DNA from 2 places in the Thalassolituus sp. ST750PaO-4 genome. Region 1 is predicted to be linked to the other one. Evidence: riboswitches for the same ligand, from Rfam matches in the RefSeq annotation. Region 1 holds a riboswitch; the other holds the start of a gene.
What was found. A riboswitch is a leader RNA that binds a small molecule or an ion and turns the genes downstream of it on or off. The one in region 1 is predicted to bind cobalamin.
Positions count from the first base shown of each region.

Region 2: it holds a riboswitch for cobalamin, as region 1 does, so the genes downstream of both, HUF18_RS05775 (cobaltochelatase subunit CobN) here and HUF18_RS17795 (TonB-dependent receptor plug domain-containing protein) in region 1, are expected to answer to the same signal.

Region 1 covers NZ_JABVCB010000013.1:515,847-523,102, forward strand. The annotation lists gene HUF18_RS17785 (cob(I)yrinic acid a,c-diamide adenosyltransferase) at 1-345, opposite strand, end outside; gene HUF18_RS17790 (hypothetical protein) at 357-1,538, opposite strand; gene HUF18_RS17795 (TonB-dependent receptor plug domain-containing protein) at 1,551-3,515, opposite strand; cobalamin riboswitch at 3,616-3,835, opposite strand; gene HUF18_RS17800 (two-component system sensor histidine kinase NtrB) at 3,949-5,889, opposite strand; gene HUF18_RS17805 (ketopantoate reductase family protein) at 5,934-6,863, opposite strand; gene HUF18_RS17810 (hypothetical protein) at 6,920-7,256, opposite strand, start outside.
Region 2 covers NZ_JABVCB010000005.1:740,371-747,626, forward strand. The annotation lists gene HUF18_RS05770 (ATP-binding protein) at 1-2,687, opposite strand, end outside; cobalamin riboswitch at 2,971-3,182, shown strand; gene HUF18_RS05775 (cobaltochelatase subunit CobN) at 3,309-7,256, shown strand, end outside.

The DNA of each region.
Region 1 (7,256 bases):
GCCTCCGGGAAGAATAAAATCTTTCAGCGCTGGCAGAGAATCGTTCAGCGCTTCGAGATTATCTTCAATATCCTGCAGTAACTCTTCACTGAGGGCATAAAATCCCGGTACTGAAAGTTCACCGCCAAGGTCGAACAGATCATGCTGAATCTGATGCAGCAATGGCTGCAGGTCGTCATCAGCACTCAGTTCGGCGCGCAGTAATCCCATCCAGGAATTCAGCTCGTCCACATCGCCGATGGCATGGATACGTTCGCTGCTTTTACTGACACGGGAACCGTCGCCCAGACCGGTTTCACCACCGTCGCCGGTTTTGGTTACGATTTTGGATAAACGGTTGCCCATATGATCTCCGTTCAGTCGATACTCAGGAAACTAATAGATTTAGGTGGCATTTGCAGCTCAATACGATTACCGCTTTGAGTGTTGGTGTCGGTGTCTATCACGACGATACCAGGGTTTGTTTCATTGGAAACTCCTACCCAAAGGCGTTGGTTAGTATCGATTGCAATATCTGAAATAATGACTTCATTCAATGAAGTTATATTGAGCGGCTGACCTATTGTCTTACTAGTTGGATTAAATTCATACACTTTTGACGATAGTGTATCGTAGTGTTTTTCAATATTTACCGTGACATAACCGTGTTGATCGCTGGCCAGTGCAACATCAGTGATATGGAAGTAAGTGTTAGTTTCAGTATTATTCAGAGATGTAAACGTAGTGTTGTTAATAATATTACTGGAAACAAATGTTGTCATATCAATTTTTTCCAGACCACCAGTGTCAGAACCGTAGTTGCCGCGACCTGCGATGTAGAGATAGCCATTGTCAGCTTCTGCTGAAATCGGGTTGGTGACAGATAGTGGAATACCTTTTAATCCGCTCGTGCTTGGATCGGTATCAATTTCTGTGTTATCAGCAGTATCTATCACGGCAACATAAGCTGTTTGTGGATTATAGGCAGCATCAAGACGTTGCATAACTACAAACAGTTTGTCGTTATAGAGTGCGGCTTCACTCATACGGGGAAAGTCTGAATCAGGATAGTTGTAGGCTGAAAGATCAATGGTGTCGACAACCAATTGGTCGGCATTTTCTGCTTGAGGATTAATTTGCCATACCGTCTTGGCGCCGTAACGGATTACGTAAGCCTTATCATCGGAGACATGAACGATTTTATATGGGTTAGATTTCTCCGCACCATTATCATTAGTACTGTACTCCCATTGGGCTACGTTCAGGCTATTGGTAGAATCATAGCGAGCGATACTGTCTGTGTTGTACCGACCGATATGGTAGAGGTATTTTCCGTATGTATTAACGGTGAAATCCGACTTGTCTTTTACCAGAATGGTTTGTGAAACAGATCGATCACCCAGAATATTTCCGGTAACGACGGAGCTACTTGTGTAATCAGCTGCTACGGTTTGTACGGCATAGGAGCCTTCAGTCAGTGGAGTTGATTTTTTATCATCTTCACCAAAGCATCCTGCTAATAATGCGCTGGCCAGAAGCATGAATGAGTACTTTTTCATCTCTTTTCCTTTTTAAAAACGGGTGTTAAGAAAGATCAACCATTCCCTACCAGTCGTCGGGCGATTGGTAAAATCAAGAAAACGGTTATTGCTGATATTGATTATACGAAGACCTGCTTCGTGATCTGTTGCCTGGTAGCGGTATGATAGATTGATCAGCGCGCGCGCTTCGCCCTCGATCAGATTGCTCCTGTCTATGTATAAATCGTCACTGTATTCAACGCTGGATTCGATGTGATGTTTTGAAATGTTGAATCCAGTACTGGCTTTCAGGCTGGTGTGGTAAGTGCCAGGCAATTTCTTCTCATCAAACGATCTTATCTCACTGGTTGTCAGGCTGTCATAATGACTTCCTGATAATGTGCCGAACCAATAATCGGCACAATAGGCTGCATTCCATTCAATTCCGGTCAGGATTGCCTGACTGGTGTTTTCGTAGCGGCCAATACCGCGTGCGTCATAGACAGGTACAATGGCATTATCAAGGTCGCGATAAAAGGCAGAACCGGATATCTGCATTTTTTCAGTAATGTGCCATAAACTATTCAGCGTGAGCGTATTGCTTATTTCCTGTTGCAGGTCAGGGTTGCTTAAAAAAAGTCCATGATTGCCATAGCGTTCATACAAGGTTGGAGTTCGTGCAGCACGCTTCCAGGTTAAACTCCAGTCGCTGCGATCTGAATACCAGAGATAGCCGATAGCAGCACCGATAAACGCATTACTCTGAGTGCGTTCATCTGCGATAGCATAACGCTGACGACTGATATCGCTGGTATTCTGTCTGTATATATCGATATATGCCTGTTGTTGCTGGCTCTTGCTATTCCAGTTAAATTGCGATCCGATACTTGTACTTCGCTGAAATGAAAAAGCATCACAATTGCCTTGAGGCGTTAGACAGCGCTTACTGTCGTTATCCAAACGGTAGTCACTGCGATAGGTTTCTTCGCTGAATTTCAGGTCAATGCGGTGTTGCCATTGTGTCCAGGTCTTTTTATTGGAGGCGGACAGATAATTTTTTTCATATCGATAGCGGTTATCGTTTTGGCTCAGTCCTATCAGACCCAGTGTATTTCGAAAATTTTCAAAACGTTGAGAGTGTCCTATCCGCCATTGTTGTTGCATGCTGGAAAGGCTCTGTTCACCATTTAATTCCAGAACAGCATTACGTTCACTCAAATATGCACTATTGTCAGGATGATTACGGTAATAATCAGGGATGTTCTTTTTTTGTTGAGATAAACGCAGACGTGCCGTTAACTCCTCAGATCCACTATTAACCTGTACTGATTGACGCGAAAAACCGGCATTATTCAGTGCTTCTTTATTATTGCGGTTTTGACTATCGAAGGCTGGGCTTGCGACCGGATACAGATAGTTGTTGTCACTCTGTTCGTGTTCCAGTTGAATATTGATATTTCTGGCCGTTTGTTGGCTTAACGATGCCCGGTAGGTTCCATAAGAACCTGCCTGAATGCCGAACTGAGAATTACTTTTTGTCTTACGGGTAATAATATTGATAGTGCCGCCGATAGCACGATCAGCGTAGCCATTACTGCTACCATCCTGAGAAATTTCAATGCTATCAATCTGGCTGATTGGTAACTGGTTTAGATCATAGCCACCATTTTGTGCATCAGCATTCTCGATGCCATTAATTAACACTTTTGTTTGCTGTGCTGTTGCACCACGGATTGAGATAAGTGCCGGATTACCCAGTCCACTTAACTGCTGTACCTGTATCCCATTTATTTGACTGAGGAATTCACTTAGATTGGCAAAGCGACGCTCAAGATCTGTCCGCGAAAAAAACTGATATCCGGGTCGATTTAACGTCTGCAGCGAAGACGCGCGTGTCTCTACTGTGCTCAGCTGAGCTTCTTCAGCATGTAATGGTGCTCCACTGGCTAAACAAGCCAGTGTGACGAGAGAATAAAAACCACAGCGTTGTAATAAAGCAGTATTCAGAGTGCTCACCCGCAAACCCAAAACAGGGTTGCAGTGGCGGAGGTGCAAAAAGCAAAGTGCGCTGCAGTAAAGCAACGGTTTGCGATCACCCTCCGTCGCCCACCGCAACGTCAGTATCGTTATTCAGGCCGGTATCCGGGCTTACGACCTGAGCATTAGCTCGCTGACAACACCTTCCCATGCAGAGCACAGTGGCATTTGTTATCAGTATGGTCGATCACCGTTGCGGGGGCAGCGCTGGATTGGTGGTAAGAACACACGACACCAGACTTCCCGTTTAACCCTCGTCAGTAAAAAGGCTGAGGGCACCTGAAAGCGCGAAGGGTATAGAGCCCTGTGCGATGGGTCAATAGCGTTGGCACAAAAGGCAGTGAATTATCCACATGGTTGGTTTGAAAATAATTCACTTAGGTTTTGGGGTAAGAGGGGGTGCATAGCGGATTCAATCGCCGGCAGGCAGGGCAATCTCAAAGCAGGCGCCACCATGTTGTCTGCCAGGCCGGTAACGCAGCTGACCATGGTGATGACTGGTGATAATAAAATAGGAAACAAATAAGCCCAGACCGGTGCCTTCACCGACGTCTTTAGTGGTGTAAAAAGGTTCGAAAATATGCGCAGCAATGGTTGAGGGGATGCCCGGTCCATTGTCTTCCAGCACAATTACCTGCTGTTGGTCGCGCTGTTCGATGCTGAGGTGAATATTGGGCTGCCACTGAGAATCGTCAGGCTGGTACTCGCTCAGCGCCTGGACCGAGTTTTTCAGTAAATTCAGCAGAACCTGTTCTATTTCACCGGGCAGACATTCGACCCAGGCCGGTGTTTCTGTTGAGGAGAACCGCAGCTGAATATGGCGCAAACCGAAATCACCCCGGGCAATGCTCAGGGTGTTGTTGATCAGTGCATTAAGGTCGGTACGCTGTTTCTGCTGCTTATCACTGCGCGAGAACTGCAGCATATTGGCAATAATATTGGCGGCACGTTCGCCGGCCTGCTGGATATTATCCATAAATTGCAGAATATCGCGTTGCTGCAGATAGAGCTCAAGATTGTCCAGTGGCAGGCCGGTTTCTGCTGCTACACGTTCATTGGCACTCAGGCCTGGCTGCAGGCGACGGCGGATATTCTGCAGGTTCTGCAGAATGGCTCCCAGAGGATTATTAATTTCATGAGCGATGCCGGTCGCCAGTCCGGCAACCGTCATCATCTTTTCGCTGTGTACCATGATTTCTTCCAGCTGCAGACGCTGTGATACGTCATCAATACGCAGCACCAGTTTGGCCTGCTGTTGTTCCGGCAGAGGATAGATCATGGTGTCGGTCATCAGTGGCTGAATAAAACTGCTGATCGCCAGTCTTTCCAGTTTATGGACGGCACTGTTCTGTTCGGCGGCGTTCAGCAGATCGGCATGGGGAGCAAGCTCCGGAATCAGTTGCAACAGATGGCGGCCGGTTAATTGCTGGCGTTGCTTACCCAGCCAGTCTCCGGCTTGCTGGTTGCACTGCACGATGCGCAGCTGAGCATCCAGAGTGAACAGGGCTGACGGCATGGCATTAATAATACCGTCGAGCAGGGTCTGGGTATTTTTAAGCTGGGTTTCGATACCGCGGCGGACCGAAATCTCCTGCGCCAGGTTTTCGTTAATCTGACGGGTTTCAGTCGACAGACGTGTCGCACGCAGACGGGCACTTTCGGCTTGCTGATGAGCATTACGTAAATTCAGGGTGCGTTGATCATACTGCCAGAGCAGATCATTCAGGGCATTGGTCAGCGGCTGTACATCGGGGTCATCGCTGCGGATGGTAATGGCTTCTTCTTTTTCGCCATCGCGGGTGGCACGGCGCACGCTGCTTAACAGTTGCAGGTAAGGGCGTTTCTGCCAGCGCCGGGTCAGGGCATAGAGTGCAAAAATCAGCAGGGCAGAAATACTGACCACAAACAGCGTGGTGGTTAATGTATCGAGGATAAAAAAGCCGGGCAGGGAACGGTCGCTGATCACTAATAATTGCAGTTCCCCGCGCGGACTGCTGAGCCGGTACTGGTGCAGTTTGTCGATCAGCAGGCTGTCTTCGAGACGTGCCGACAAGAGTGGCGAATTGCGATAACTGTGGCTCAGGCGTTCTCCGTGGTTGTTGTATAAAGCGGCTTCACGGATCTGAAAGTGGCGGGTAAAACGCTCCAGCATCGACTGCAGGGTCGGCAGGTCAGTGATGTTATGGGTCAGCTGAATCTGCAGGATATCGGCAAAGGCATCGCTGATTTCGGGAGCCAGTTGTTCACGTCCTACACGGTCAGCGGCGGCAATGTAGGCCAGTGTGGTGAGGATAATAATCAGCGCACAGACTGTCACAGTGGCGAGCATGGTTTTTTGCCGTGCTAATAACATAGTGACTGCAACCTCCTGTGCGGATACATCCTATTACTCCTGTTTCAGACCTGCAGCTGTTGCATCAGCCGGTCGGTCAGCGGTAAAGACAGGCCGAGATTGTGCGCCTGTTGCTGCAGGTAGCCACAAATATAGGGCAGCTCGGTTGTTCTGCCGGCCAGAATATCCTGCAGGGTCGAGGAGCGGTTAGCGGCGGTCGCCAGGGCAACCTGTTCTACCCGGCCGGTCAGATCCTGTGACAACGGCCAGTGCAGCTGCTGATACAGGTTATCCACTTCTGCTGCCAGTGCCTGTAACTGTGGCAGATAAAGCGGGTTGCTGACCAGCTCGCCGTTATGGCAACGCAGGATGGCCGTCAGCGGATTGATCACGGCGTTGATGGCAAGCTTTTCGCGCATTCTGTTGTGGATATCGCTGACGGCTTCGATGTCCGGCGGTAGTTGTGTGTCTTCGCTATCATTTCCGCACCAGCGTCCGGCAATGGTTTGTCCGGCTCCGGCATAGACCACTTCGCTGCCCTGAGCATTATTGGCTGTGCGCCGGTAGCCTCCGGCGGTGGAGATGCCGGCCCAAAGTCTGACCGGCAGCTGCTGCCGTGCCAGCCAGTCGGCGCATTGCTGCTGCTGCCCCATTCCGTTCTGCAGTAACAGCAGGTTTTTCACCTGCGGCAGACGGCCAAGCCAGGGTTGCAGAGCGCTCAGGGTATCGGCGGCTTTGGTGGTGACTACCAGCCAGTCGAGGGCCTCTCCCTGCCAGCACGGCAGCGCCCATTGCAGCTGTTGTTCTCCCGCTTCGTTGTTGGGGAGATAAAGGTTGAGGGTTACTGCAGACGCCTTATCGCGCGGCAGGGCAAATACCCTGTGCTGACGCCAGTGGCTGGCCATCAGTGTGCCAACCGCCCCTGTGCCCAGCAGACCAATGCTGAGCGGGGATTGCCGGGATATGTTCTGAGCAGAAGGGGATGAAATCGTCATCGCGCGATTATAGGCAGGCCGGGCGCGGAAAGCAGCCTCAGCCTGCAGGTTGGAGATTACTGCGGCGTGACGCTGGCGGCTTCGGTTTCGACGGCGTTCAGGTTATCAGGCCCGGCGCTGTTGTCCGCTGCCGCAGGTTCAGCAGCTGAGTTATCGGCGCTTTCGAATTCTGATCCTGATTCTGGCTCAGCTTCAGGTTCTTCAGCTACCGTGCCGGCTGCCGCCATGGCCGTCAGTCCCGGCGCCGATGGTGACCACTGGCGGGCCAGTTTGTCACGGATATTGCGGGTATGGTCGGCGGGCAGGTTGCGTAACCAGAGCTGCAGCCGCACTTCGTCTTCGTCGACCAGTTTGGTCATGGCATCCAGATGCACACCGCGTTCACGCAGCAGC
Region 2 (7,256 bases), on a different contig from region 1:
CCGTCTGGAGTGCATAAAGGAAAACGGCTGTTGCTGCCAGCGGTGCTCAGGTGCGCACTATGTTCCGGAGTCCGCCCGCCGCAGACGGCGTCGAGATCAGCCGGCGCGACCGGGCGGGTCAGGCTGGTGGCCTGCAGTTCGGCTGGTAATTGGGGTAACTCATTGTCGTAGCCCGGAGGCACCAGCACGATCAGCCTGCCGCGAAAAATGCCTTGTTGCAGGCTGGTCAGCAGGGAACCGCGCAGCCAGTGGATATCAAGTAATAAATAATCCGCAGGTGGGGTATTACCGATCATCAGTCCGGCTTGCTCTGCGCTGTGTATCGCAAGAAATTCTCCGCCCCGCTTATGGATAATATTTCCCAGCGCCTGTTGCAGTGCTTTGTTATCACAGGCAATCAGCCAGTGCTGGTCATGCAGGGAGACGTCCGGAGTATCCTGGTCATTTCCGGAACCGGCACGGAGCAAAATATCGAAAGCGATGGTTGTGCCTTCTTCACTGCTGCCCTGCACGCTGATCTGCCCCTGCATTAACGTGCAAAGCTGTCTGCAGATAGACAAACCGAGGCCGGTGCCGCCGAATTTGCGGGTGGTGCTGTTATCGACCTGATTAAAGGCTTCAAACAGTTTTTCGTGATGATCGGGGGGAATTCCAATACCGGTATCCGTCAGCGAGCAGAACAGGCGGATATCGCCATTGTCTTCTTCTGCAGTGGAAGCTTTGAGAATAATTTCGCCGGCGGGAGTGAACTTCACGGCATTGGATGTCAGGTTGGAAATAATCTGCTGCAGTCTGGCCGGGTCTCCTTGCACACGGTCATGCTCAATCGCGGCAATATCCAGTATAAACTCGATATTGGAATCAAATGCCGGAACCGATGCACTGGCGGCGATAGAACTGAGTAATGCCGTCAGACTGAAGTCGGTTTGCTCAAGCTGCAGTTTGCCTGCACCTATTTTTGAAAAGTCGAGAATGTCGTTGATCTGTGCGGTCAGAGCCGAGGCGCTGCTTTCCGCTATATGGATATAGTGCTGTTGTTTCTCGTTACTGCATTCCCGTTTTAATAATGACAGCATCCCCATGATGCCATTAATAGGGGTGCGGATTTCATGGCTGACATTCGCGATAAACAGGCTTTTTGCCTGACTGGCCTGCTGCGCTTCCTGTATGGCTTTTTCCAGCTCCTGGGTGCGCTCTTTTACCTGATCCTCCAGGCTGGTATTCATTCGTGCGATTCTTTCGTTCAGTAAATGCTGTTCGGTAATATCCCTGATACTGATTGCACAGCCAATAGTCTTTTGCTCAATAATAATGGGATAAATACTGGCCGAAATATGCAGTTTTTCACCCTTCTGAGTTCTTGCCCGGGTCTCACACTGGGTGAATACCTTGCCGGATAACACATCGGAAATCATATCCGGTGTAATCTGCTGATTATTACTGTCAAGAATTGTGTTAAATAGTGTTTTTCCTATCACTGTTTGTTCATGGTGGCCGAACATGACAGTGGCTCCACTGTTCCAGCTGTCGATTTTTCCATCCGGATTAATACCGATAATGGCATCGGTTGAATAATTAATAATGGCCCGGGCGGTTGATCTGGCCGTCAGCAGTGCCATACGTGCTTCGATGCGGCGCTGGTAAAGCCAGGCGATTGATATTGCGAATAACAGTAGTACGGCAATCAGCAACAGAACTTTAAGACGTATGCTGTCTAACTGGCTTTCTATATCTTCGGCAGAAAAGGCGGTATGCAGGTCAAGGTAGTGCCTGCTACCTGGGCCGTCGAGGAATATGCGACGGGAGTACGAATAAATAATATCATCCTTTGGACTGTTTTTACGTTTGAAGATGTTTTTGTGGTTATCAACTGCAACAGGTTCTGAATCGGTTTTCCAGTTGCTTTTCGGATCATATTCGTAACGGAACTCTTCTTTGGTGTCGGGATTTATCAGGTATCCGCCGGTATCATTCAGCAGAAATATCTGCATATTGTTTGGGGTGTCACTTTTAAGATTTCTGAGCAGTGTCTCGGCATCAAAGTTAATAATTACAAAGCCAAAAAAACGGTTTTCTGAATCAAAAACAGACTCGGCAATCCGGTAGGTCGGCCAGGCCGGGGTCTCAATTTTATTGTGTTCACGGTTAAGGTTGATGGCCGAGATATAGATTTCATCTTTATTCAGTTTTTCGGCTTCAGAAAAGTAACTGCTTTGTCCTTTTTCCTGCAGGTCTTCCTCTGCGGTAATGCGGATCATGCCATTTTTGCGTTCGACCCTAACCAGCTCCCGGCCATTATTGGCTTTACCGATAAAGCGGATCTGACGAATCTCCTCATTGGCAGCAATAAAACCGGTAAAAATAGTCTGCAGGCGTTGTTCCCATTGTTGCGTTGTGGTGTTGTCGAGCTGATCTTTACCATTATTTTCTATTGCTCTGACAATGCCGCTGATGGGAGGGGTGCTATGAATAAAGCGGACTTTATCCTTATCGGTATTCAGTGTTTTCAGAAAATAATTAGCGCGCAATGCAGCCTGCTCACTCAGCTCAGAAAAAGCCCTTTTGTAGGCTTCGTCACGGCTGTGGCTTTCGATCAATGCCATCAGTATGCCGCATAGCAATAAAGCAACCAGACCGGTGACAATAAAAAACCTGCGCATTGTGGGCAGGTTAGCGCTGCTGCTCATGTTGGATCCTTGCCGCAGACCCGTGGTCTGCGAGCGGTGTTAGCCCCTGAAAAACGGAGCAATTCTCCTGGAATTTATGCTGGTCCGCTGCGCGGTACTGTCTGACATGATTTGTAGCGGCTACCTTCTGTAACACTGCATGATTACGGGTAACCGTGACAGGAGCAGCACCTCCGGGCATTGGATCCATCGACGTTTCCCAACGTATTAAACTTAGCTGCTATTCGTATCCGGTCAATGGCATAAGGCGGCATCTTCATCTTTCGTTCGTGCCTCTCTGCAGGTATCCTCTGCGCCCTCAGGTGCCCGGCTTATGCCGGGATAATCGGGAAACAGGTTCAATGCCTGTGCTGCCCCCGCAACGGTAATGACAGCCAGCCCAACGCTGTGCTGAACCACACACCACTGTCGCTGTAAGGCGTATGGGAAGGTTGTGGTGCTGCTGATGATCAGCAGAGTCTGAGCCCGGAGACCGGCCTGAATACAAACAGATAAACAGGCGGGGTGTCCTGGAAAGCTGGTTTCAGGTCGTCTCTGCTCTGCGCCCCGCGCAGTCTTCCCCTGTTGCTGTTTTCTGCTGCCCGCCGCGCCACTCTGGTGATTACTGACGGGTACCTGATAATGTCTTTGTTACGGCTGGCTTTGCTGGCACTCCTGTTTCTTCCGGCCCAGTTGCTGGCCGCTGCTGACCGGTACGCACTGGTACTGGTGTCAGACCGTTCGGCGGCAAGGATTGTGGCGGCAGCACATCAGCACCTGCAGCAGGCGGCGGAGTTATCCATTCAGGTACGGACTTCCAGTCAGATCAATCAGCTGGATGATGATCAGTTGCAGCAACTGGTTGCAGGTGCCGGGCAGTTGCTGTTTCTGGGAATCTTTGCCGAGCCGGTAGAACGGCTGTTAGCACTTCCTTACACCGCAACTCAGACCCGGATCATACTGAACAGTGACCGGCGTTTGCTGGCGCTGCATCAGGATGATCTGGGGGGACGCTTTCCCGCGCTTTCATCCGCCGCCGCACAGCCCTTACTGCAGGCACTGAACCCCTCTGACGGAAACATGCAACAGCAATTGCAGGCCCTGCAGCAGCAGTGGCCTGCTCTGGCGCAGTGGTTACAGATGCGGGCTTACTGGCAAAACCGTGGGCAGCAGAATGATCAGGCCCTGCTGAATCTGCTGCTGCACAGCGGGCAGCCCTGGCAGCCAGTGCAGATCCAGCAGGACGAGCGCTATTTTCTCTATCAGGCTGCTCAGTCGCAGGCGCTGAGTGCAGCGGCACTGGGTCAGCGTCTGGCGCAGGAGCCGGCCCGTCCGCTGGTGATGATCATCGACCATGACAGTGGCGATCAGGCCGGTGAGTGGGATCTGCATCAGCAACTCTGCCGTTCTTTTACGTCGGCTTTCTGTGTATCTGCACTGGCTGCCTGGGGCGAGGCCAGTCGTCAGTCAAGCAGCCAGTTGCTGCAGTGGGCCTCGGATCGCCCGGCACTGCTGATCAGTCTGCAGGACTTTGTGATTGGTGGCGGCGATGGCCGCGAAGCCGTTACCCGTGCTTTCAGTTCTGCCAGTATTCCGGTGCTGAAGGGCATCCGCCTGCTGGAGCAGAATGCGGCCAGCTATCCGTACAGCAGTGAGGGGATTCCCGCTGACAGCGTGCATTACCGGATAGCAATGCCCGAGCTGCAGGGAATCAGCCAGCCTCAGGTGCTGGCGCTGGCGAGTCCGGCGGTGCTGGACCGGCAGACCGGTGCGCGTCTGTTACAGAGTGCACCTCTGCCGGATGAAATCGCCCATTTTGCCCAGCGCGCACAGAACTGGCTGCACCTGCAGCAGAGCGCTAACCACGATAAACGCCTTGCCATCATTTACTACAACCACCCGCCGGGGCGGCACAATATAGGTGCCGACAACCTGAATGTGGTTGAGTCTCTGTGGCAGATACTGCAGCGCCTGCAGCGCGAAGGTTACGATCTGGGCGATCCCCAGGCTTTGCCGGGCAGTGCTGCCGAGCTGCTGGATCTGCTGCAACAGAAGGCCGTTAATCTGCCGCAGGATGCCAGTGCCCTGCAGACGATGAGCGCCCAGGTGCAGAGCATGAGTGCAGCGACTTACCGCCAGTGGCTGCAACGTCAGCCGCCACAGGTTCAGGCTGAGCTGGAGGATGGGCCGCTGGCGGCCCTGCATCAGAGCCTGCGGGAGTATGCCGCGCAGGCCACCGGGCTGGACGTACAGAGCCGGGTGACGCTGCAGACGCTGCTGCAGGATCAGCTGCACAGCCGTCTGCACGATATCCGTTACGTACTCGACGGTGTCCGCAGTCAGTACCGCGAGCGGGCGCTGAATCTGCTCGGTCAGCTGCAGGCCCTGTATCCGTCACTGCTGCAGCAACCATTAACGGCCGAAGGCTGGGCGCAGGCTGATGCTCTGGTGCAGGCATTGCTGGAGTTACGTATCGAAGGATTACGGGGCTGGGGCAAAGCACCGGGCAAGGTGATGGTGTGGAATGAGCGGCTGCTGTTGCCGGGCGTACAGTTTGGCAAGGTATTTCTGGGGCCGCAGCCACCCCGTGGCTGGGAGCTGAACGAAGAACTGCTGCATGCCAATATGACCTTTCCGCCGACGCATCAGTATCTGGCGTTCTATCACTTTCTGGCGGATGAATTCCGTGCCGATGCACTGATTCACCTCGGACGCCACTCCACCTACGAGTTTTTGCCCGGCAAGCGAACAGGGCTGCTGGCCAGTGATTATCCACGGCTGGTCGCGGCCGATATTCCTGGTATTTACCCCTACATCGTTGATGGCGTAGGTGAAGGTATTCAGGCCAAACGCCGTGGCTTAGCGGTGATGGTTGATCATCTGACGCCACCGCTGGCGACTACCCAGCTGTACGACGGTCTGCTGGAGCTGCGGCAGCTGATTGAAAGTGCCGAAGCGGCCAGCGACCCGCTCAGCAGGCAGAAAGCGGTCAGTCAGTTGCGCGAGCGTATCGACGCGCTGAACCTGCGGGATGAACTGAGTGCCAGCATGGATGAAGAATTGCAGCTGCGCGGTATTGGTTTTAACGATATTGATGATGAATTCCTGTTGCATGAGACCGGCCACTATCTGACCCATCTGCAGGAAGAATTTATGCCCCTCGGACTGCATGTGTTTGGCCGCCGCTGGGATGACAGCGCGGTGGCAACCATGCTGACCTCAATGCAGCAGGACAATAACTGGAGCCCGGAGCGCCAGAGTCGCTACCGGCAGGCCTTAACCGCCTCGCCCGATGCCGAAATGGATGCCTTGCTGAATGCCCTGAAGGGGCGCTTTGTGGCACCGGGTAAAGGCAACGATCCGATCCGGACCCCGGAGGCATTACCTACCGGGCGTAATTTTTACGCGCTGGATGCCAGCCTGTTGCCGAGTCCGACCGGCGCTGCGGTCGGCCGCGAGCTGGCGCAGAAGGCGCGTGCTAAGACGCTGGCTGCCGGTGAAAAAGACGCTGTGATTCTGTGGGCATCGGATGCTGTACGGGATGAAGGCGCGATGATTGCCTTTGGTCTGGATCTGCTCGGGGTCGAGCCGGTCTGGAATGGCCGCGGCATTATCAAAGGGCTGAAGCGCCTGCCATTAAGTGCTGCACGGCCGCAGCGTCGTGACGTGCTGTTCACCAGTTCCGGTTTGTTCCGCGATTTATACGGCAGCCAGCTGGCGCTGCTGGACGAAGCCGTGCTGCTGGCGCTGGCGGCCAGCAGCACCACCATTGAACGTGACTACCCGGCGCTGAGTTATGCCCTGCAGCAGACGCTGGCACCGGTCTCGGCGCAGCTGGCAACAGAGAGTGCCGGCCAGGACACCGTGCTCACGGATGAACCGCTGGAGCAGAATCTGGTTGCGCGTAACTGGGTTGATGAACTGCGGCGCCAATTGCAGGCACAGCCGTCGGCCGATGTGGCGGAGCTGGCACAGACGGCCAGTCTGCGCGTGTTTGCGGCAGCGCCGGGTTCTTATGGGGCCGGGATTAACCGTCTGGCTGAACGCTCATCTGCCTGGCAGGAACGCTCTGAACTGGCAGACGTTTTTATCCGCCGTATGGGACACGCCTACGGTCTGAAGGAGCGCTCGCTGAGTTCCGGCAGCGGCCGCCAACAGGCTTATCAGCAACAACTGCAGGCGGTGGCCAACACCTACCTTGGCCGTGCCAGCAATCTCTACGGTCTGATGGATAACAATGACGCCTTTGATTATCTCGGTGGTCTGAACCTGGCGGTGGAAAGTCTGACCGGTAAAGCCCCGGCCAGTTTTGTGATTGATCACAGCAATAACGATCAGCTGCAGATTACGTCACTGCAACAGGCGTTACTGGGTGAGCTGCGCGGGCGTTTTCTTAACCGCCAGTGGATCAGTCCGTTAATGGCTGAAGGCTATGCCGGTGCGCGGACGATGGGCAGTGAGTTTATTGAGTACCTGTGGGGCTGGCAGGTAACCAGCCCCCAGCTCATTGATGACTGGGTGTGGGAAGACGTAAAAGCGGTTTATATCGACGACAGCCTGCAACTGGGGATGCAGGAGTTCTGGCAGGAC